Regions from separate parts of the Leptothoe sp. EHU-05/26/07-4 genome, predicted to be linked through region 2. Evidence: predicted binding sites of a transcription regulator. Region 2 holds the regulator's gene; each other region holds the start of a gene.
What was found. The regulator HrcA, encoded in region 2, represses chaperone genes, less so after heat shock. The targets are predictions, from matches to a motif close to TTAGCACTCNNNANTNNNGAGTGCTAA.
Positions count from the first base shown of each region.

Region 1: a site for HrcA is predicted at 4,865-4,891, ahead of groES (co-chaperone GroES). Genes of this name have one in related genera too.
Region 3: a site for HrcA is predicted at 5,580-5,606, ahead of groL (chaperonin GroEL). Genes of this name have one in related genera too.

Region 1 covers NZ_JAXSQV010000005.1:426,725-434,426, reverse strand. The annotation lists gene U2F10_RS20485 (DUF3685 domain-containing protein) at 1-22, opposite strand, end outside; gene U2F10_RS20480 (hypothetical protein) at 94-1,917, opposite strand; gene groL (chaperonin GroEL) at 2,592-4,220, opposite strand; gene groES (co-chaperone GroES) at 4,426-4,737, opposite strand; gene U2F10_RS20465 (two-partner secretion domain-containing protein) at 5,126-5,854, shown strand; gene U2F10_RS20460 (hypothetical protein) at 5,884-6,558, shown strand; gene U2F10_RS20455 (hypothetical protein) at 6,937-7,702, shown strand, end outside.
Region 2 covers NZ_JAXSQV010000007.1:1,276,766-1,284,467, reverse strand. The annotation lists gene hemH (ferrochelatase) at 1-53, shown strand, start outside; gene U2F10_RS30210 (DUF4126 family protein) at 115-669, opposite strand; gene U2F10_RS30205 (rhomboid family intramembrane serine protease) at 849-1,478, shown strand; gene hrcA (heat-inducible transcriptional repressor HrcA) at 1,436-2,524, opposite strand; gene U2F10_RS30195 (2Fe-2S iron-sulfur cluster-binding protein) at 2,766-3,245, opposite strand; gene U2F10_RS30190 (hypothetical protein) at 3,361-4,098, opposite strand; gene U2F10_RS30185 (LysR family transcriptional regulator) at 4,402-5,442, shown strand; partial or broken gene U2F10_RS30180 (4-Cys prefix domain-containing protein) at 5,503-5,607, shown strand; gene U2F10_RS30175 (protein kinase domain-containing protein) at 5,611-7,542, shown strand; gene U2F10_RS30170 (Crp/Fnr family transcriptional regulator) at 7,645-7,702, opposite strand, start outside.
Region 3 covers NZ_JAXSQV010000004.1:754,985-762,686, forward strand. The annotation lists gene U2F10_RS16325 (hypothetical protein) at 1-307, shown strand, start outside; gene U2F10_RS16330 (alpha/beta hydrolase family protein) at 643-3,024, shown strand; gene U2F10_RS16335 (hypothetical protein) at 3,228-3,725, opposite strand; gene groL (chaperonin GroEL) at 3,868-5,547, opposite strand; partial or broken gene U2F10_RS16345 (Mo-dependent nitrogenase C-terminal domain-containing protein) at 6,442-6,757, shown strand; gene U2F10_RS16350 (ATP adenylyltransferase family protein) at 6,831-7,702, opposite strand, start outside.

The DNA of each region.
Region 1 (7,702 bases), on a different contig from region 2:
ATTGCAAGGGCCGTTCACTCATGCCGCCTGATGTCGTTTTATCGGTTTAATCAGTTCTAGTATCCCTCACAGGTCTAGGATATGGATGAATGACTATTCATGATCGTAATGGCCATCTTCTTCGTAGTAGTCATTATCTATTGGTTGCTGTAGCGACTGAATATAAGCGCGTTCAGCATCCCAAATAGAGATTGCATTTCGGGCTTCACGATATAAAGCACGACCAGAGGCAATGCGAGCAGCCAATGCGATCGCATCCGACAACCGACCTTGATAAGCTAGCTCCTCAGCTTCATCTAAAATTGGTCGATCTTCAGCAATTTGAATCCGATTAGTCCAGTTCTTAATCGATTCCTGTGCTTGACTATACAAAGCTCGTCCTTTTTGGATCTTGCGAGCTTCCGTAATCGCATCCCGTAGCTTGCCCTTACTCGCTAAATCAAGCGCCTTGCTATAGAGGGGCTGATCCTCTAAGACCTGGATTTGCTTAGACCATTGGGCAATTTTTGTTTGAGCATCGATCCGTAGCGCTCGACCTTGTTGAATTTTTCTAGCTTCAACAATGGCCGCCTGTAAACTCGCCTTATCTCCACTGTCCGCCAGCTGCTGAGCTCGAACCAATGCAGGCCGATCTTCAATGCGTTGAATCTCTTTGGACCAATGGGATATCAAGGTTTGAGCTTGCTGACGCTGGGGTCGGTCGGTCGTAATGATCTGCGCCTGCTCTATAGCGAGCTTCAAGGAAGCCTTTTGATTAAGGTGAGCCATGAGCGTAGCTCCATAGAGCTGCTGTAGATCGCTGAGCTGTTTCGTCCATAGCTCTAACTTTGCCTGGGCATCTTGATAAAACGGACTCTCACGACCAATGTCTTGCACCGCCTGGATAGCATCCATCAAATTTAGGACATCTCCATAGGTGGGCTCCCAATCTTGCTGGAATGCGGCTAACCGCTGAGCATGGGCAAATTGAACCAAATCTTGAGCTTCTGACTTAGTGGCCAAGTCCGCTGGCACTTTTTGAATAATTGCGATCGCTCCAGCTAAATCATCCTGCTCCCACTTTTGCAATCCATAGGTCAGTAGCACATCAGCCCAGTCCGTCAATAACGGTTTAGCCTCAGGCCAGGCATGGCTTTGCACCTCAATCTGTCGGATCAAGGTCAGCGCCTCTGCCAGACTCTCCATCTGACCATCGCTAGCCAGAGTTTGTGCCTTGATTAAGGTACGACGAGCATCTTCTTCGCGTTGGATATGCTGCCCCAGATAGCGATGCCGATCTTTGAGCCAATAATCACTGGTCAAACGCTTAATGTCTCGTAGCTGCTGACGGGCACCACTCCAATTTTGATTACCCACGGCTTCTATCACCACAGCCGAAATTTCTTCACCCTTCGCCCATTCTTGCAGCCAACGCTCTGAAGCGACCTGGGCTTCTGCATAGATTTCAGCCCGAGGTGGAATATAGCCCAACAATTGGGTCGCTCGGTCTATATGCCCCTTCTGCATGCGCTGTTGTGCCAGCTTCAATAGCCCCTTAGACCAACGATTAGCCACCTCTTGAGAATCTTGATAAAGAGGGTGGGTCTCATCCCAAGCAGAAATTAGCTGTATCCCAGCCACCAAATCCTGCTCAGCCCCCGATACTGCCGATTGCCTAGCACAGTAAAGTCGCTCACTGTCAGCACTAAATACAGATATTCGATCACAGTTGGGCAAAGGGGGTAAACGAGTAATCAAGGCGACCGCCCATAGACCTAGAGCACTTGATGCTACCAGCAACATCAACCACACACTTGACCAGAACCAAGCCTGTCGCCCTCTCGATTTACGTCTACCCTCAAGACTTACCAAGTCTTTCCCCGTAGAGTCTGCGGGCGATGAATTAAATTGTTGTGGATCAGTAGGCGTAGCAGTCATTAGCAACAGCGTCCCAGACAGTGCAGGCCATTAACGGATAGGTCTCCCCCGAAAAAATCGGGAAAAAATCAATGGGAAGGAACAATATCCACACTGGGTCTGACTGTTCTAACGCGAGCCGTCAGGGATGTAAATATCGCTTTTGGCTTAACTTGCTAAAGCCACCCTTTAAAAATTCATATGGATTAGCCCATCTTCAGGCTACTTGCTCCTACAAAGCATTGACTGGGTTAGCAAAGCTATCCAGCGACTAAACCAAAATTTTGCTGTCATTGTAGAGGCAATTGACTAAATTACACAGGTTTTCGGAAAAACCTTTGCTTACAATAATTTAAGTGATCCTTCAAAATGAGTTTGCCCCGCTAAATCACCTCCAAATCATTGACTGATTGATATCCTTCAATGAGTGGCTGCATTAGTTCAGGTATGTTCCTTTAAGTGGTAAGCGGTGACAGCTCAGCCATGACTCAAACCACAACGCAGACCCAAAAATCAGTCTCTGCAATCTGCACCATCCCAGACTCCTGATGCCATGGTAGTTATAGCCTCGTAGAGCGATATCGGTGCATGCCCTCAATCACCAATGACAAAAGCGGCAGGTGAGAAACACCAACCGCTTTTAGTTCACAGTTATCGACACTCAAAAGCATCGACTAATGGATTGTAGGAGCAGCTTAGTAGTCGAAGTCACCCATACCGGCACCAGCACCAGCAGCTTCCTTAGGCTCAGGCTTATCAACAACGATGCACTCAGTTGTCAATACCATCGCAGCAATAGACGCAGCATTCTGAGTCGCAGAGCGAGTTACCTTAGCAGGGTCAACAACACCAGCCTGCAACATATCCACGTATTCGTTAGTTGCTGCATTGAAGCCGATGTTAAAGTCCTTCTCCTTGACGTGCTCAGCGACAACAGCACCGTTCTGACCAGCGTTCTCGGCAATGCGCTTGAGGGGAGAAGTCAAAGCACGGGTGACAATCAAAGCACCAGTCAGCTCTTCGCCAGTGAGATTAGCATTAGACCACTCTTCTAGACCAGGAGCCAGGTGGGCCAAAGTAGTACCACCGCCAGGAACAATACCTTCTTCAACGGCAGCCTTGGTTGCGTTGATGGCGTCTTCTAGACGCAGCTTACGGTCCTTCATCTCAGTTTCAGTCGCTGCACCAACTTTGATGACAGCAACACCACCGGAGAGCTTAGCCAGACGCTCCTGTAGCTTCTCCTTGTCGTAGCTGGAATCAGACTCTTCGATTTGACGACGAATCTGCTCGCAGCGTGCCTTCACATCGGCTTCGTTGCCTTCGGCTACCAGGGTGGTGTTGTCCTTAGTAATGGTGATGCGACGGGAGGTACCCAGCATGTCGATGCTGACGCCGTCGAGCTTAAGACCCGCATCTTCAGTGATGACTTGACCACCAGTTAGAACAGCAATGTCCTCAAGCATGGCCTTACGGCGATCGCCAAAGCCAGGCGCTTTAACAGCAGCTACGTTAAGCACACCGCGCAGACGGTTAACCACAAGGGTCGCCAGGGCTTCTTTCTCGATATCTTCAGCGATAATCAGTAACGGTTTGCCGGAGCGGGCAACCTGCTCAAGCACGGGAACTAGATCCTGTACCAGGGCAATTTTCTTGTCAGTGAGCAGCAAGTAGGGGTCATCTAGAACCGCTTCCATGCGCTCAGTATCGGTGGCGAAGTAAGGGGAGATATAGCCCTTATCAAAACGCATACCTTCAGTGATCTCCAGCTCAGTCGTCATAGACTTGCCTTCTTCCAAGGAAATGACGCCTTCGCGGCCAACTTTCTCCATGGCTTCAGCAATCATTTTGCCGACTTCTTCATCGTTACCAGCGGAGATAGTACCTACCTGGGCAATGGAAGTAGAGTCACCAACGGGCTGGGCTTTCTCGGCAATCCGCTCTACGAGGTAAGCAGTTGCTTTCTCGACACCGCGCTTGAGTGCGATCGCATTTGCACCAGCCGCCACGTTACGCAAACCTTCCTTAACAATGGCGTGAGCCAATACGGTTGCAGTGGTAGTTCCGTCACCAGCCGCATCGTTAGTCTTAGAAGCTGCCTGACGAATCAGAGCAACACCTGTATTTTCAATGTTGTCCTCTAGTTCAATTTCCTTAGCGATGGTGACACCATCGTTAACGATTTGAGGAGAGCCAAATTTCTTTTCAAGAACGACGTTACGTCCCTTGGGGCCAAGGGTAACAGCAACGGCCTCAGCCAAAGTATCCATGCCTTTTTCCAAGGCACGACGAGCATTCTCGTTATATATGATGCGCTTAGCCATGAATCAACCTATGTTTCAGAACGTTTGAGAGGGGTCTGGGGTGGGTACAAGAAGCAAGCTTCCTTGAGTTTGCATTTTTGAGTTTTGGGCTCTTAGTTAAGGCTTTTAGGCTTTATGTCACCCACCAAAAAGTCAACTACCTCTGACTTTTTGGAATACCTTTAATTCAAAATTCAAAACTTAAAACTCATAACTGAGCTGGTGCTTAGCCAACGACTGCAAGGATATCCTTCTCAGAAAGCAATACGTAGTCTTCACCACCCAGCTTGATATCAGTGCCTGCATACTTGGAATAGAGGACCTTGTTACCAACCTCTACATCGGGAGCTTGACGGCTGCCGTCATCGCCACGCTTACCAGGACCCACTGCAGTAATTTCGCCAACCTGGGGCTTTTCCTTAGCGGTATCAGGTAGCAAAATGCCGCCAGCTGTCTTCTCTTCAGATGCGCTGACCTTGATCAGAACGCGATCACCTAGGGGAGTGACACTTGAAACACTCAAAGAAATGGCTGCCATAGTTTTCTCCGAACTTTGATAGATCAATCATTCGGCAATTGCACCAAGGCGATATCAGTTCGCCTGAGCAGTCCCTTTTTCCAACTGAAGGATCTGATAGGGAAAGGAGCCGCAACCTGAACACGGTTTAGCACTCTCTATTGCCGAGTGCTAATTTATCGCTTGAAGAGAAGCGATCGCAACAGATAGAGGGGTACGGGTTCCCGAACTTAGTGATTCCTCAAAACTCCTAGCAAACTTTATGGTTTCAACACAGTGATCTTCACAGCTGCTTCAGGTTGTATTAAAAATTCCTCGTATTATTTAAATGAATGGGTGCCATCTGTAGTTCTTGATACATTTTCACCTAGTGCATATGCTGACACGTTGTCTAGCAATTGCTAGTCCCATGAATTTCAAATTTTCCCTGCTCTTAAATGCCCTGCCATTATGGATAATCGGTCTACAGGGAGTAGCTTCTGCACAGGTCTCACCATCATCAGAAGCATCCGTTACAGCACCAACCCATATCCAACCAGCAACGTCCGACACAAGCATTGTTAGGCAGTCTAATCATCAGCTCAATATTTTAGGTGGGCAATCTTCAGGCGGGGTTGAGCCTAATTTAGTTCATCAGTTTCACCAGTTTGATGTAGGTTCTGACAATGCCGCCAACTTCATCGTTGCCCCAGATGTTGCCAACGTCATCAGCCTGATCAACAGCGCTCAGCCTTCAGCCATCGATGGCTTACTCCAAATCACTAGCGATGATCCAAACCTGCCAAGCAACGCCAATCTTTTTCTAGTCAACCCGGCGGGCATTATTTTTGGGCAAGATGTCACCCTGAACCTACCTGCAAATCTGACTGCTACCACAAGTTCCGGTCTTTTATTTAACGATAGATATCTCCTATCTGTAGATGGATCCATTAGTGAAATAGCTCTCTCAGGCCACCAATCTGAGCACCATTCAGGAACACCCAGCATTAGGAATCTCGTTGGTAACCCTAATGGCTATCTACTATTCACAGGATCAACCAGTTCAGAAATATCAGCCCCATTCTCCCCCGCACTGCCTACAGGTAGCATCGAAAACCAAGGCACCCTTCAAGTCCCCCCCAAGCATCCATCACCTTAATTGGCCAATACATTCAAAATGACGGCAATGTGACTGCCCCCGGTGGCAATGTCAATCTAGTCGCGGCCTCTGGAAACAACCTTCTGAGACTCACCCAACCAGGTAATATTCTCGGCCTGGAGGTAATTCCGGCCGACACTCTCCAAACCATCGCTTCTACTGAAGCACAGTCCGCCATAACCCTGTTACCAGCCGCGAATCTAGCGGAAATGCTGACCGGTGGTGAAGATAATAATGCAACTCAACTCGCAATCACTGCTGACGGTGCTTTTGTCTTAAACAACACCCCACCCCTAACACCAACCGCAGGCACAGTTTTAATTCGCGGCACTGTGGATATTTCCGACAGCGCCATACCTGCCCCCAATAGACTCCCAGGTCAGGTCAATATCCTTGGAGATCAGATCAACCTCATTGGAGGCAGCATCTATGCCAATGCCGTCGACCAAGCAGGCACCATCTCTATCGGTGGCATGCCCGTTGTAGATACCTTCAGTGCTACCTATGTCTTAATTGACCGTAGCTCTGAGCTTTCTGTCGACTCATCAGAGGCCAACGGGGGTGTTATTAACGTGTGGGCTAGTGACACTGTTCGTTTCTATGGTGAAGCAACCGCAGATGGGGCCTCATCATATTTAGATGGTGACATATCAATTAATGCAGGCAACTCACTGGATGTGCGTCGACCAGCCGTCAGCCGATAAACCATTGCTACAGCAGCCCGACCCACTCAATCAGTTCAGCAATTGAATACACCACATAGCGGTGTCGTTAGTTTAACGACCCGCTTTTTTTAGCAAGCAGATCCGTCAAAAACAGACTCCATCAAGCATGCATCATATCCGTAATACCACCTGAATTCAACCAAGATTGATGTGTATTTTTCATAAAGCTTACGTACTTTCAAGGAGCTTCTCAAGAAAAAGTGTCACTCTGGAAAAACCCCTAAAAATGAAGTTTCAAGAGACTATACCCCCCTCAACAAAATCTCTTCGAAACATCAATGGTGCGCCATAGAATCAGTATTTTTTGATACTCGGCAACCAAAAGTATCGTATTGCCCAAATCCTGAAACTTTACCCATGCGAATACCTTTTACTTTTGCTCCACAAGTTGGTGCAGCAAGCCTTTTGAGTATCGGATTATTAGCACTTGGTGGTGACGCCTCTGAAGCCGCTTGCCTACCGGGACGTTGTAGTCAAAATGGCCTCATATTTAGCGAAGCATCAGCCAACTTTAGAATCACGAATGTGACCGGCAGAGGTACCCATAACAACCCATTTGTGGTCTACCAAGATGTATGGGGCCTAGACATCTCTTTGGCCGTCAGCAATTTACCCAATGCTCCACAGCATTCAGTTTTTAATCGGCCAGGCTTTGCGATTAGTATTGTGTCGCGCAACCTGACAGGGGCATTCTGGCGGTTTTATGACCATGAATTGCAAGAGACGGCAGGGTACGCCAGTGGCGAAAACGATGGCCTATCCTTTGCCCAAGCTATAGGTCCTGTTCGTCCTTACACATCTAGTCACTATCAAAGAGCTGACGAAATTACAGATGTACGCGACTTTATTAACTTCTATCGGGGGAATGGAGTAAACCCAGGCGAAACGGTCCGCTTTAACTACTTCATTACCGATACGATTCCCAATCAGCGGTTCTATATCAGACAGCGTCCCGACTACCGAACCAACGCCACACAGACACCCGTCATTTCACCACAACGCCCTAAGATTCAGCCAACCAACCCCAGACCTATCAAAGCTCCCCAACCCATTCTGAAAAGACCTCAGCCAGTTACGCCAGCACCGGTTATACCAGCACCGGTTAGACCAGCGCCAGCGGTGC
Region 2 (7,702 bases):
TGCTGGAAATGGTAAGCGGTCATGGGCCGTTGCACATTGCTGGACTGATGTAATTCTGCAAGAGCAATACAAAAATGCCGGAGGGTGGGCAATGCCCACCCTCCGGCATTTTTATCACCGTTTTTTCTGCCATTGCCGCCAGACAGCTGAACTCCGGATAGCAAACCAAAGTAAAAATAAAGCAATTAGGCCACCTTGTTCCGGTGCATCAAAGGCAAAGAATACCAGGCAGATGCAAAGGGCATCTTCCACAAAAATCATCCACATGGGCGGGCTGTTAAAACGATATAGCCAGCCCACTTGAACCATTTGAATAACCAAGGCAAGCACGCCTCCTGTCACGGCTAAAAGGACAAGGGTGAGGCTGTCATTGATATCAGCGAGGCGTGCGATCGCAACGCCAGCAATTGTGCCAACAAACGGACTGATAAACAGCTCCGCACTTTGCAAAAATCGACGACTGACCCGATCTTTAGAAATCGTCAATTCTAGCAGGGACCAAATCACCAACACGGCAACCACCAACATCTGAGGAATGTTGGCCAAAATTGGCACAGCGGCCCATAACTGTTCGCCTGAAAACAGGCCAATCAGCAGTAATGGTAACGCCAGTCTGAGGCCAGTGGCTGCCGAAATCGAGAGCACCGCTAGCAGTTCTGGAAGGATCACGTCGTTTCTGTAAATGGAGTGAAGGGAGTCAAACGTGAGATGAGGGTGGTGACGCAGGTAGGGCGGTAGAAATGCAAATTTGCAAGAGAAGCGAAGGCAACTTTACGGTAGTTGGCTTAACCTAGGAACTAGTGGTTATTCCAAGCCTGTGCCGCATAGGTTGCCCACATCCTGAGTTAATGCCATCTCAAAACATGTCATCCGATCGTCCTCTCTTATCTGAACTGAAATCTGCTACCGTAGCTCGATTTCAGCTATTGGGTATCGTTTTGATTACCCTATGGTGTATTGAAATTATAGATTTTTTAGTGTTTGGTGGGCATCTCGATCGATACGGTATTCGCCCCCGTTCTATAGATGGGATCTGGGGAATTCTCTTTGCCCCATTTCTCCATGGTGGATTTAATCATTTATTAGCGAATACAGTACCCATGCTCACCCTCAGCTGGTGGGTGATGCTGCGCTCTATCGACACCTGGATCAAAGCCACAGTGATGATTACGATCCTGGGGGGAGCAAGCACATGGTTATTGGGCAGTCTCTTTTCTCTAGGTTCAACCGTCCACATTGGGGCCAGTGGCCTAATCTTTGGCTATTTAGGATTTTTAGTAGCCCGAGGATATTACGAACGAACGATGGGTGCGATCGCAATATCCTTATTTATCCTAGTTACCTATGGCGCAATGTTTTGGGGAGTTTTACCCACACAACCTGGAATTTCCTGGGAAAGCCACCTGTTTGGCTTTATCAGTGGCATTGTCGCCGCCTACTGGTTAACGTCTAAGCCTGACATAATCTCTGATAGGTAACTAGATGTGGCTTCAACAGCTGCAATTGTATTTTCATACAGCATCCGAGTGGGTCCCATCACCCCCACACTACCCAACGGCAGAGAATCCCGATTATAGGTCGCTGAAATCAGAGCACAGCTTTGCATTGGCTCCAGCGGATTTTCTTCTCCAATCCAAATCTTAAGCAGCGGGCTATCGTCTGAGTAGATCAAGGGCCATAGCTGCTCGCGTCCATCTGCCAACAACGACACCAGGTTTCTCAGCTGACTTTGCTCTGCAAACTCCGGCTGACTCAACACATCCGCTACACCTTTTACCAAAATATGGGTTTGGGGCTGACGCTTACGGCGCGACAGGTCATCAATGGCCTGACAAAGGGCTACAACATGATGTTCGGCTGTATCTACTTCATCCCAATCTAAGCTAGAGATCTCAGACAGCTGCCTGCCACATAGCTGAGCGGTTAAAAAATTGGATAAAATCTGTAGCTCTCGATCCAGCACTTCCTCGTCTTGGGTTCCCCCGGCCCCCGTAGTGCCTCTAGGCAAACTAACCACCATAGACTCAGTACCGTAGCTATCTAAGACCACCACTAAAAGCACTTGCTCAGCCGATATTTGCACTAGCTGTAAGTGCTTGACCACCATTTTTTCTAATACAGGCATGGTCACTAAAGCCACATAGCCACTCAAGTGAGCCAGAATGTGAGCCGCTTCCTGCAACAAGGCCTCAATGCTCCATCCCTGCCAATCTAGATGCTGTGACAAAAGTTGATCGATCCGCAGAGCCGTTGGCCTTGAAGGCTTAATCAGCTGATCCACATAGAGCCGATATCCTGAGTCAGAAGGCACTCGCCCTGCTGATGTGTGGGGCTGATATAAAAAACCAGAGCGCTCCAGTGCCCCCATGACATTTCGCACTGTGGCCGCACTGACATTTAAGTCATAGGCATCCAGCAAGGCTTTGGACCCCACAGGCTCTGCTGTCGACACATAGTGGCGCACAGTGGCACGCATCACATTTTGTTGACGGAGATTAAGATCCCTAGATTTATCGACAGCCATCAATATCTAAAAATACAAGCAGCCACATCAAGTATTATCTGGCCGAGCCCTCAATTAAACCCATACTAAAGGGTGCTGTTTACCTAGAAAGCTCAATAAGATACTAAATCTTTTAATAAAGATATTAAATTGTCTTTCTCAAAAAGACCTTGAAGACTATGGGCGTAAACATATCGTTACAAAATAATCTAAGCAATACAGGGACCTGCCTACATAGTGCCGTCTACCAGATACCTACATTCTAGGTACTGTGGTTGAAATACTCGTTCAGGTTTAAATCGGCACCATTTGCAATTTTGCGTAACATCGACCGGGTAATTAATTTGCCCTGTTCTACCAGCACGGCACCAGTCAAAGGGTGCAGTAAGTCTTGGTCGGCTCGACGACCAATCAGAGACTCAATGTCCTTGATGGAGTTGACGTACATGCCAGGGGGTAACTCCACCACTACACCATTCCCCTTCACCCGAGCTTGACAGGCTAAACGAGAATTGGCTCTACAGGAAGTAATAATTGCTAGGGTACGTTGCTCCCGTCGACTGATGGGGGTCAATTCATCCATGCCTTCATTGACATAAACGTGGCAGGTAGCACACATACCTCGTCCGCCACATTCCTTTAATACAGTTAACTCTTGATGTAATAAGACCGATAACAGGTTGCCGTTAGTTTCAACGGCACTCTCCTGGGCAATCGGTTCTAACCGAACTGTCTTTACCATAGGTGTTTAAATATCGGGCAAAAGTTTCCACTATTCACGTAAACATAGTGACTGGCAAGTGTTTAAAATTGACTCAGTGTTTGGTTTACCGTCACTAATATCCGCAAAACAAAAGTTATCCACCAAACAGCAGCTGCCAGTGCTCTTTAGGTAGTGTCTGCTCCACTAATACGTCGTAATCTCGAATAATACGGGTACATCGCTGATGAAATCGCTGAGTCCACAGACGAATCTCTGTGAGCTGTTCCGGCGAAAGTTTTGAATCTACATCCTTCACACTGATCGTGCCATCAACGGAAATACAAAATTTCTTCAGCCAGACCATGTCCTGGGATTGATAGGTGCGCCAATGATTAGCCACCAATTGCGTGCCTAAATATCGACTCGTTACCTGACTAAGACTATTCATCGCCGCTACAACATCATCAACACTAGCTGTTTGCCGCTGTGCAGAGAATGTTGTGGCAGGAGTTACATTGTCGGCATGAATGGACTGTATGCTCTCAACTAACGCTAAATAGTCAGCTTTAATGAACTGCATTAGCTCACTGACCGACTTCGAATACTGGCTAGAGAGTGCACCTTCACTAAAAACTAGTAAGACAGCTCCGCTCTCAACCTTGTGCAACTCCACCTGATACGACCCAAATTGAAATGCACAAAATTCTAGCGAGGTGGGCGTTGTCTTGATAATCTGTTGAATTCCTTGTAGCAGTAGGGGATTTTTATCAGGCCCGTTCCCTTGAGGAAAGCCAACGCTATAAGCGTGATTGGAGGTGTCATTTAAAGGCACCAGACTAAAACCAATAATACCGGGCAGGTCTAGAAAATTTTGAATTAATTGGAACTGCATATAAGCAAGACTAGAGCAGATAGAATATGACCACAAACGTTCAATAAAATCGGTAAACTCATTGACAAGCTTTAAAAGTTTTCCTCACAAAAAATACTTTAGCTAACGTTTTGAGTTATTCTCCCCTCATAAGGAATGAATGATCTACGTATCCTGTGGACTTTAACGTGCTAGTAAGTGTGTTAAGCAGCGACAGGGTAGCTCTATTTGTTAGATACTTTAAAGTGCTCTTATTTAGTAGAGGCCCTTATTGATCGTGCCACGGATTTTGCTTGAAATACCGGCGTTAACACCCTAACCGTTATGTCTGACCTCCCGTTTACGTTAGATCAACTGCGCATTCTAAAGGCGATTGCGGCAGAGGGTAGTTTCAAGCGAGCTGCCGATAGTCTGTATGTATCTCAGCCTGCCGTTAGCCTGCAGGTACAAAATTTAGAGCGTCAGTTGGATGTCCCTCTATTTGACCGTGGTGGTAGGAGAGCACAGCTCACTGAAGCGGGATATTTGTTGCTGGAATATGGCGATCGCATCCTCAGTCTTTGCCAAGAGACCTGTCGCGCCATTGAGGATTTGCAAAAACTACAGGGGGGCACTCTGATTGTGGGGGCCAGCCAAACCACAGGCACCTATCTACTACCAAGGATGATTGGCCTGTTTCGTCAACGCTATCCAGATGTGGCGGTACAGCTTCATGTGCATTCCACTCGCCGCACCTCTTGGAGTGTCGGCAATGGCCAGATTGACCTGGCGATTATTGGGGGTGAAGTCCCTCCAGAACTACAGGATTCGCTGGAAATTATCCCCTACGCTGAAGACGAACTGGCGTTGATTATGCCTGTCTTCCATCCACTGGCCAGTAGTCAAGCGATTCAGCGAGAAGATCTCTACAAACTAAAATTTATTTCCCTCGATTCCCAATCTACTATTCGTAAGGTAATCGACCAGGTACTCACCCGGTGCGGCATTGAAACCCGGCGGCTAAGAACCGAAATGGAACTGAACTCCATTGAGGCCATTAAAAACGCCGTTCAGTCTGGGCTGGGAGTGGCCTTTGTCTCAATCTCAGCCATTGAGAAAGAATTACAGATGGGAGTATTGCATCGAGCCAAAATTGACTCGGTCGTAGTCAAACGCACCCTATCGGTGATTTTTAATCCCAATCGCTATCGCTCAACGGCAGCTGGAGCTTTTACCAAGGAGATTCTGCCTCAGTTTACAAACCGGGAAATTGACTTTGATCAGCGCTCTGATCGCAAGAAAAATGGGGGAAATCAGGCAGCACCCGCTAAAGCAGATACCAACGGCAAGCAAGTAGACCAAAAACCTGTTGAAGAGAGCAATTAAGCTTTAGTTAAGCTTATTCTTGGGCGTTGCCACTTGAATACGTCGTCACGTTGCTGCTCCATGCAATTACACTGCACTAGACCCGGCTGTTCTCGACCAGTTAACTTCCATCCAAACCTAAAGGATTCGCTTCAAACAGCGTCTCAGCTCTTTTGCACGAGCTGTGGCATGCCGTTAATTTTAAGAGGACGGTATTTGCCACAGCGACTTTTAGGTCAAGGGGGGTTTGGGTCAGCTTATTATGCGTGCGATCGCGACACCCCCACCTTACGTCCCTGCGTTGTCAAGCTATTTCAACCATCAGCCCAACTCAACCAACAACAATTAAAGATTGCTCAGAAGCTCTTTGCCCGTGAGGCTGAGGTCCTAGAGCGTCTAGGAAATCAACATCCACAAATTCCCGATCTCTACGCCTATTTCCCCATCGTGGTGAAATCTCCATCATCGGGTCAGGATGAAGAATACTTTTACCTGGTCCAAGAATTTATTGATGGTGAAGACTTAGACCAAATTCTCGATCGGCGCGGCACCTTACCCGAAAGGGCAGTTAAAGCTATCCTCATCTCTATTTTAAAAGTCCTGGATTTTGTCCATAGTAACGGAGCTATTCATCGCGATATCAAACCTTCTAACATTATGAAAACAGTTGATAATCAGCTGTATTTGTTAGATTTCGGAGCAGTCAAACAGGTCACTGGAGCCGCTGCATCAAATCGTTCAACAGGCATCTACACCACAGGCTACGCACCTCCCGAGCAGGTTACTGGTGGACAAGTTTTTCCAGCGTCCGATCTCTATTCCTTAGCCGTTACCTGCATTATTTTATTGACTGGCCAAGAAACAGCAGATCTATTTGATAGCTATAGCAGCGAGTGGCTTTGGCAAAAATACATCACCCTTGAAGACAAAAATCTGGACCATGTCATCACCAAACTACTAAGTGCTAGTCCTCAAGATCGATATCACAGTGCCCAGGCCGCCTTAGATGTCTTGATGCCCAGCATCAGTCATTCGGTATCTGGTGCAGCGACACCTGCGCCCCAAACACCGACGTCACCGTCACCACCTCAGCCACTCAACACAGCAGCCTCCCCAAACCCTGTTTCAACTCGCCAAACCAAACCAGGAGTCATACGGCCATGGATGCTCGGTCTGGCTCTACTCGTCGCATTGGTAACTGGAGGAGGTTGGTGGATAAAACAAAAGGGTCTGTTTAACACCCCAACATCACAGCTATCCGACATCAAGCCAGCAGAAAAATTTGCAGATGTCGATGTACCAACCGGGCAATTCACCTATGGTGGTAGCACCACTTGGGCTCCCATTCGAGGCATCATTGATCCTCAGCTACAGCAGGCTATTCCGGGGTTACAACTAACCTACCAAGCACCCAGCAATCAAGCGCCAGGGTCGTCTGCTGGTATTCAAATGCTGATCAAGGGTGAACTAGATTTTGCCCAGACATCGCGCCCTCTCACTCAAGCCGACAAGCAACAGGCCCACCAACAGGGTATAGCGTTACAAGAAATTCCTGTGGCCATTGAAGGGGTTGCCGTCGTTACCCACCCAACGTTACCACTTTCAAATTTGAGTCAGGCTGACCTCCGGGATATCTACACTGGCCGTGTCAATAATTGGCAACAACTCGGTGGCCCTGATCTTCCCGTTGTACCCATTTCCCGTGATGATGCAGGTGGCACCGTGATGTTTTTTAGCCAAACCGTGCTGAATGGAGAAGCCCTAAGTACTCAGGTACAACGCAGCAATAACACGACGGAAGCGATTCGTCTCACAGCTAACACACCAGGCGCTATTTATTTTGCATCGGCTCCAGAAGTCATAGGTCAGTGTACGGTCAAACCGCTCTCCATCAATCAACAGCCTCCGTATCAACTCCCCTATATTGATTTACAAAACTGCCCTAATCAGCGCAATCACCCCAACCTAAAGGGATTTGAGTCAGGAAACTATCCTCTAACGCGTCAAATTTATATTGTGTCAAATATCGATAAGCCCATTGGCCAAGCCTATGCAGAGCTAATTTTATCGGATGAAGGTCAAGCCGCTTTAAGCAGCGTAGGGTTTGCACGCCTGCAATAATCCTAAGGAACCGTGCCAAGCTCCACAAATTCTAGAAACACCAAAACGTAGGGGGGTGCATGCACCCCCCTACGTTTTGGCAAATAAAAATAAACTCAGCTCTTATCCCTGTTGCTTGAGGCTGGCACTAAAAGGAATACTAATCAAATTTTCCCCATGA
Region 3 (7,702 bases), on a different contig from region 2:
AACCTACTGGGCCGGCAAAGCAGGACGTAACTATTTCCGCATCCACGGTACCGGTGAAGATCCAGGCTTTTTTGCCAATAGCCGTCAGTACCCTGCCAGCGCAGGCTGGAATCCTACCATTGGTTGTCTGTCTGCCATTGAAATCTATGATCATCAGGGGCGGCTACAACGGGCTGATATGCCCAAAATTTTGGCCGCCTTGACGGATATTGATGGCGAAGATTTCGCTGGATATCTTGTCGTTGTGAACATTCCAGAAGCTGACAGGCTAAATGTGGAGGAATTCCTTTTGGGGCAGCAGGATTAACTATCTAGAACCTAATACCTTTGTTAACCAGTCCTTTATTTTTCTACTGCCCCCTTATTTTTTGTTGCCGAGGGTGAATATCAGGAATTGCTCCTGGTATGTAATGCTGCCTCAGGGCAACCACAAGGAATTGATTCTGTTCTGCCTTGTCGTTTCAGGGCAACCACAAGGGATTGCCCCTACTTCCCATTCCCTTTAACTCCCGTATGTTGAGTTTTTTAGATTTCATGACAGCACAACACAAGGCTGCGGGAAGCATCTAGACTCTAGGTTCTAGCCCAAAATACGCTATGTTTCGACACTTGCTCCCGCTTGTTGTTATTCCTTTAATTGCTATGCCTGTCTCAGCCCAGACCGATCAGCCCATGTCCACCTGGCAAAATCCACCTGAACCGATTACGTCGATGTTGGATGTGGACCCGCTACCGGCAGTGTCGATTTCACGAGATAACCAGTGGCTGGTAGAACTAGAACGACGGGCGCTGCTGCCAATTTCAGAATTATCAGAACCCTGGCTTGCGATCGCAGGTACAAAAATCAACCCTAACACCTGGGGACCTGCCCAAGAAGGTTCCTATAAAGGACTGACGGTTCGTCGTCTAGGGACCTTAGAGAGTACTCCCATCCACTTACCACCGGATGCACGGATCCGCAACCTGCGCTGGTCCTACGATAATCGCTATTTGGCATTTACGCTGACCCAGGCTGATGGCATTGAGCTATGGGTCTTAGATGTGGCGGAAGCTAAGGCAAGACCCCTGAGCGGTCCGCTTCTCAATGGTGTGTATAACAGCCCTTGTCGTTGGCTGCCGGGGGATGAGGGGCTGATTTGTAAAGTGCGACCCCAGGGGCTAGGTGTCCCCCCCACTGAGCCTAAGGTGCCTGTTGGACCTGTGATTGAAAGCAGCCAGGGACGGGTGGCCGCGACTCGCACCTACACTAATTTGTTGCAGAGCCCCCACGATGAAGCTTTGCTTGAATATTATTTCTCATCTCAGATTGCCCACATTAGCCTGGATGGAGAGATTACCCTGCTGGATGATCCCAGCCTGCTCCGCAATGTAACGGTTTCTCCCGATGGTCAGTGGCTGTTACGGTCCACCGTGCATCGTCCCTTTTCCTATCAGGTTCCCCTATCTCGTTTTCCGGTGCGTTACGAGGTGCTTAACCGCCAGGGGGAGGTGGTACATGAGTTAGCGGATTTACCCCTGGCCGACGATATTCCCATTGCCTTTGACTCAGTGCGGCAGGGTAAACGGGGCATCGGCTGGCGGACCGATCAGCCTGCCACCCTATTCTGGACAGAGGCCCTAGACGGTGGTGATGCCAGCAATGAGGCGGAGCATCGGGATGGGCTGTATACTCTGGCTGCACCTTTTGACGGGGAGCCAACAGAACTATGGCGTTCCACCCTGCGATTTCGTGGGGTTACCTGGAGCACAGAAGATTTTGCTGTTGTGACAGAAGCCTGGTACGACAGCCGTCAATTAAAAGCCTGGTCCATTAATCTTGGGCAAACTGCCTCGGAGCCAGTCTTGCTAGATGAAAGAGACTTTCAGAATGCCTATGCCAATCCAGGTAGTCCAGTTCTGATGCCAGGGCCCTATGGCCGTTCAGTGCTGATGCTCAGTGAGGATGGCAAGAGTATGTACCTTAACGGCGGTGGTGCTTCACCCGATGGAGTGTTTCCCTTTTTAGATCGTCTGGATCTGACTAGCTTAGAAACAGAGCGTCTTTGGCAGGCTGAAGGAGACGTCTTTAGTCGGATAACGCGTTTGCTAGATGCTAATGCTGAAAATATTATTGTTCGAAGAGAATCTCAGACTAGCCCAGGCAACTATCATCAGCTGATGCTGTCCAGTGGAGAAGAGAAGCCTCTAACGGAATTTGTTGATCCCCTGGCTTGGTATGCTGATGTACAAAAAGAAATTGTGCGCTATCCCCGTGCGGATGGAGTCACGCTGACAGCCACTCTATACCTGCCACCGGGCTATAATCCAGCGACCGATGGCCCTTTACCTACGGTGCTTTGGGTTTATCCGCGAGAGTTTAAAGATCGTGCAGTTGCTAGCCAGAATACTCGCTCAGAGTATACGTTCACTCGTCCAGGACGAGATTCGGTTTTGTTTTTGTTAACGCAGGGTTATGCTGTCCTCAACGGACCAACCATGCCGATTGTGGGTGAAGGGGATAAGCAACCGAATGATACCTACATTGAGCAGCTGGTATCGAGTGCTGAGGCCGCAGTTAACTTGCTGGTAGAACGAGGTGTTAGCGATGGTCAGCGCTTAGCCATCGGCGGCCACTCCTATGGTGCATTTACCGCCGCTAATTTGCTCGCCCATAGCGATCTCTTTCAGGCAGGCATTGCTCGCAGTGGGGCCTATAACCGGACGCTCACACCCTTTGGTTTCCAAGGAGAACAGCGTAATTTCTGGGAAACACCTGAGACGTACCTAACCATGTCTCCGTTTATTGCCGCTGAAAAAATTAATGAGCCACTGTTGTTGATCCACGGTGCTGAGGATAACAACCCAGGTACCTATCCGATTCAGTCTGAGCGTCTCTACGAGGCGATGAAAGGCCTCGGTGGTACGGTGCGCTATGTGTCATTACCGGCAGAGGGCCATGTATATCGCTCGCGCGAAGCCGTTGGCCACGTGTTGTGGGAAATGGTGTCTTGGTTAGATGACCATGTAAAAGGTGGTGAACCCTAACCCCCTTGTTGGTCACCTGACATCTCCAATATATGGAAACACCGTAGGGGTAATGCCTCGTGCTTACCCCGCGATATTGCTCGCTATTTGCCAGAATTTTGTACCACCCGAAAGAAATATGTTGTCCGTAGGAATTGGGGCAACCACAAGGGATTGCCCCTGCGGGGTATCTAATTTTTTATTGGTATACCGAGGGCAAAACCTTAATCCAACAATGACCCAACCAATAATTTTTGCAGCATCCAAACCAGGCTTACGGCCAGAGATGCGCTCCAGATAGTTGCGGCTAGCGTCAGCTTGCCATTCAGCACACAGAGACTACCGCTAATTAGAAGAGCGATCGCAACGCCACCCGATACCCGCACCAAAATCTGCACAGCTTCCGTTAGTTTGCGCAGACGAGTGGCCACATCATCGGTGGATACAGGCGAAATTGCTGATTCTAGTAGCGTTTGAAAGCTGTCGTATTGCTTGGAATCAATGTGGTAGTAAGTACCCAGGTCAGTATCCCGGAGCGCTGGGTTGGAACGGAGGCCGAACTGTTTGGCGGTTGCGATCGCAGCCCGCACCTGACGCTTGCTCGCCACCCCATTAAACGTATCAAACAGCGACTCGCGATACACACCTGCCCTTGCCATCTCTAAAATCCGCTGGCTGAGTTCCACCTCATGGAGCTTGGCTGGGTCAGACACTTGAGTCACTGGCTTTTTCCAATCGCTAAGTAAATATGTACTATTTAGAATATAGCCGATTAATATCCCTGCGCCAATCAATCATAAAAAACATAGGGGCGTTCCACGGAACGCCCCTACAAAATATGGCCTTAAAAAGACAGGATGGATGTTACATCATGCCGGGCATGCCCATGCCGCCCATGCCACCCATGCCGCCCATGCCACCCATGCCGCCCATGCCGCCCATGTCACCACCAGGTGCAGCAGCTTCAGGTTCAGGCTTCTCAACCACAAGTGCTTCGGTCGTTAAGACCATGCCAGCGATAGACGCAGCATCCTGCAATGCAGAACGTACAACCTTAGCGGGATCAACAATACCGCTAGCCATCAGGTCTTCGTAGGCACCAGTTAGGGCGTTGTAACCTTCATTAAAAGGAAGTGAACGTGCCTTCTCGACAACTACGCTACCTTCATCACCAGCATTGTCAGCAATCTGACGCAGAGGAGCTTCTACAGCCCGCATAACGATGTCGACACCAGTCTGCTCTTCAGGGCTGAGGCTAGCTTTAAGGTCGTCAAGCTTTTGCGCCAGGTGCAATAGCGTAATGCCACCACCAGGAACGATACCCTCGTCCACAGCTGCTTTAGTTGCGCTTAGGGCATCTTCAATGCGTAGCTTGCGGTCTTTCAGTTCAGTTTCAGTGGCAGCACCAACCTTGATTACGGCCACACCACCCGCTAGCTTAGCCAAACGCTCAGATAGCTTTTCCTTGTCATAATCAGAGTCAGTTTCGTTCAACTCTCTACGAATCTGACCGATGCGCTCGTCGATATCTGCCTTATTGCCACTCTCAGACACAATAGTAGTGGTGTCCTTGGTAATGGTGATCTTATCGGCAGTACCTAGCATTTCAACCGTCGCCATTTCCAGGCTGAGACCAATGTCTTCAGAAATGACCTGACCACCTGTCAGTACAGCAATATCCTGCAGCATAGCCTTACGGCGATCGCCAAAACCAGGAGCCTTAACCGCAGCGACATTCAAGACGCCACGAGCCTTGTTGACAACCAATGTTGCCAGCGCTTCGCCGTCTACATCTTCAGCAACGATGACGAGGGGCTTGCCAGCACGGGCGATGTTTTCTAGGACGCCTACCAGGTCCTGCATAGAACTGATCTTCTTATCGGTGATCAGAACCAGTGCACCTTCAAGATCAGCGATCATTCGCTCTTGATCGGTGACGAAGTAAGGGGAAATATAACCCCGGTCAATCTGCATCCCTTCAACCACATCGAGTTCGGTATTGAGGGACTTAGATTCTTCAACGGTAATCACACCGTCCTTAGTAACTTTATTCATAGCCTCGGCAATCATGCTGCCGATGGCTTCATCACTACCAGCGGATACCGTAGCTACCTGGGCGATCTCCTTACCTTCTACAGGCTTAGCGACCGCTGCAATCTCATCAACCAATTTGGCAACGGCTTTTTCAATACCGCGACGTAGGCTCACGGGGTTCGCACCAGCCGCTACGTTCTTGAGGCCTTCACGGATAATTGCCTGAGCCAACACAGTGGCTGTGGTGGTACCGTCACCAGCTAAGTCCTTAGTTTTAGAAGCTACTTCTTGGATTAACCGTGCCCCGGTGTTTTCATAGGGATCAGACAGCTCAATTTCCTTAGCAATGGTGATGCCGTCATTGACAATCTGAGGTGCGCCGAATTTCTTTTCAAGAACAACGTTACGACCCTTAGGACCAAGGGTAATTTTGACCGCATCGGCCAGGGCGTTAACGCCTTGTTCTAAAGCCTGGCGGGACTTTTCATCAAATACTACCAGTTTCGCCATAGTCAGCTCGTTTAGCTCTGCAATGAAAGACCTTAGCACTCTCTGAGTCAGAGTGCTAACTAAGCGTATATCACGACATGGTGTTGCTTAATTCGCGATAACCGATCCTTAGAACCGCCCCATGCTTGGTCTGCCTGCGCAGTATCCATCAGATGCCGCAATTCAGATGCCGCAATTCAGATGCTCCCTGTAGCTGTGCAGTGTGGCCATACCTGGCGTATCAACTTTTGTTGAGTTTATTCAATTCTCTAGAAGATGGTCAGCGTAGAGTATCAGGTTTGACAAATTTCTTGCCCAATGTCTTAAGTGCTTTACCCAACGGTAATCTGATGGGAACTGCCTAATGCCGCTGAATACTGACTAATATATTTACCGAGAGAGGTAATTATTGTTACGTCAATCTCGTAGGTAATAACTTTGGGAATCTGGGCAAGATGACTTTAGTGTTATTCCGTTCCCTAGTTTTCTACCAACGGCCTTGACTAAATTTGCAAAGTTTTTCTGAGGGGCTACGAGTATCCGGAAAGGTAAAGGTCAGATGCGTATCTTGCATCAGATTCTAGAAAATGTCTCGTTCGTAACACACAAATTGGGATCCATCTTCTAGCATTTATTTTGGGCTGAAATCCAGTTCAAATTACATTGTTTTTATAGTTTCCGTTCTTTATTAGACCTTTAGAAAACTTTCGTCAGGGTTATTATTCGCTTTACCTAGGCACAACGTTAATTGCTTACCTTAGAGGGAATTAACACACAACTCCTCAAGTCCTTATAACTCCATTGTCTGAACAGTTAGCGTTTCTAATAACTAAACTCCTTATAAATCTTCTATCTAAACAGTCAGCGCTTCTAACAATCTGTTCTCCTGAAAAATTAAGTCTTTCTTTCTAACTCATGTCTTCTGCCACTGCATTTCTGAAGAACCACGTTCTCCATGGCATCAAGTTCCAGTTCAAGCCGTTGCAGCCTCTTCGATTCTGGATCGATCTCTTTAAATGTTAAAGACCCTGAGCAAGCACGTTGGATTGCTCGCGTCGTTCCTGCTCAATGTCCATTTGAACGTGATATTGTCCTGTTTGGCCGCACAATCGCTCACATCCCTCCGATGTGTAAGCTTAACCCTTTATATGACGAGGTAGTGGGTTTACGCTTCCGGGCCCTATGTTTCTTGGCCGATGAATGCGGCGAAGATATTTCCGCTCTAATTTAGATGTGGGTTGTATCCACTCGTGTAGGGACATTCCCATTATGGTAGGGACGTTCCATGGAGCGTCCCTACATAGTTAAATTGCCTTGCCGACTTCCTTTAATAAGGTCATCGGTCCGATTTCTTTAAGTTTGTCCATTTGCTCTTGGTTTTTGACCAATAACGAACCGGCAAAACCGAGGGAGTTGACCGAGATGCCCAGATAGTCATCCTGACGTCGTGGCACGGCCATTAACCAGTTGCGTGTGCCCAGTAGGTTATAGGCATCTCGCTGGGACCCTTGCCATTGTCCGGTGGGATCATCTAGTGCCAGGCTATGTAATAGTCGTCGATAATGCTGAAGCCATTGCTGCGGTCCGTCATCAGGACTGAGTTGAACGATGCGGTGGGCATAGGGCAGCTGAGGCGACTGACCGATGCCATCAATAAAATTGGTGACGCGGATGGCTGCTTCAATGGGCAAATCCATGGACTGTTGGGGGATAAGCTGAAGGTGTTTATGGGGTTGACTGGCTCCAGCAGCGGATCCACCATTGTAGAAAAATAAGCCAGCGACTTCTTCTATACAGCGGCAAAGGGCTTCAAAATCAGCCAGGTTAAGCCAGTCGAGCTGAGACTCAAAGCTACGGGTGACGATCAGAAAATGATGGTCAACGACATTAAACTTGTTTAGCAGACAGACATGGGTGTCGGAGATGTCTGTGACATAAAGGTTGGGGTCGTAGGGTAAAAACGGATTGGTCTTTTTCTTGGCCTGAACCTTACGGGCCTGAGCTTTGCGGTTTAGGTTGGTTAAAATTCTTATAATAAACTCCACACACCCATCGGTAACAAGTTCATACTCGGTGTCGATGGGTTTTAGGGCTTCAGTAGTTAAGCCGTGCTCGGTTTGGGCTTGGAGTTTGGACCATAGGGTATGGGACTGCCAGGGTTTGCGAGGGTGTGAGT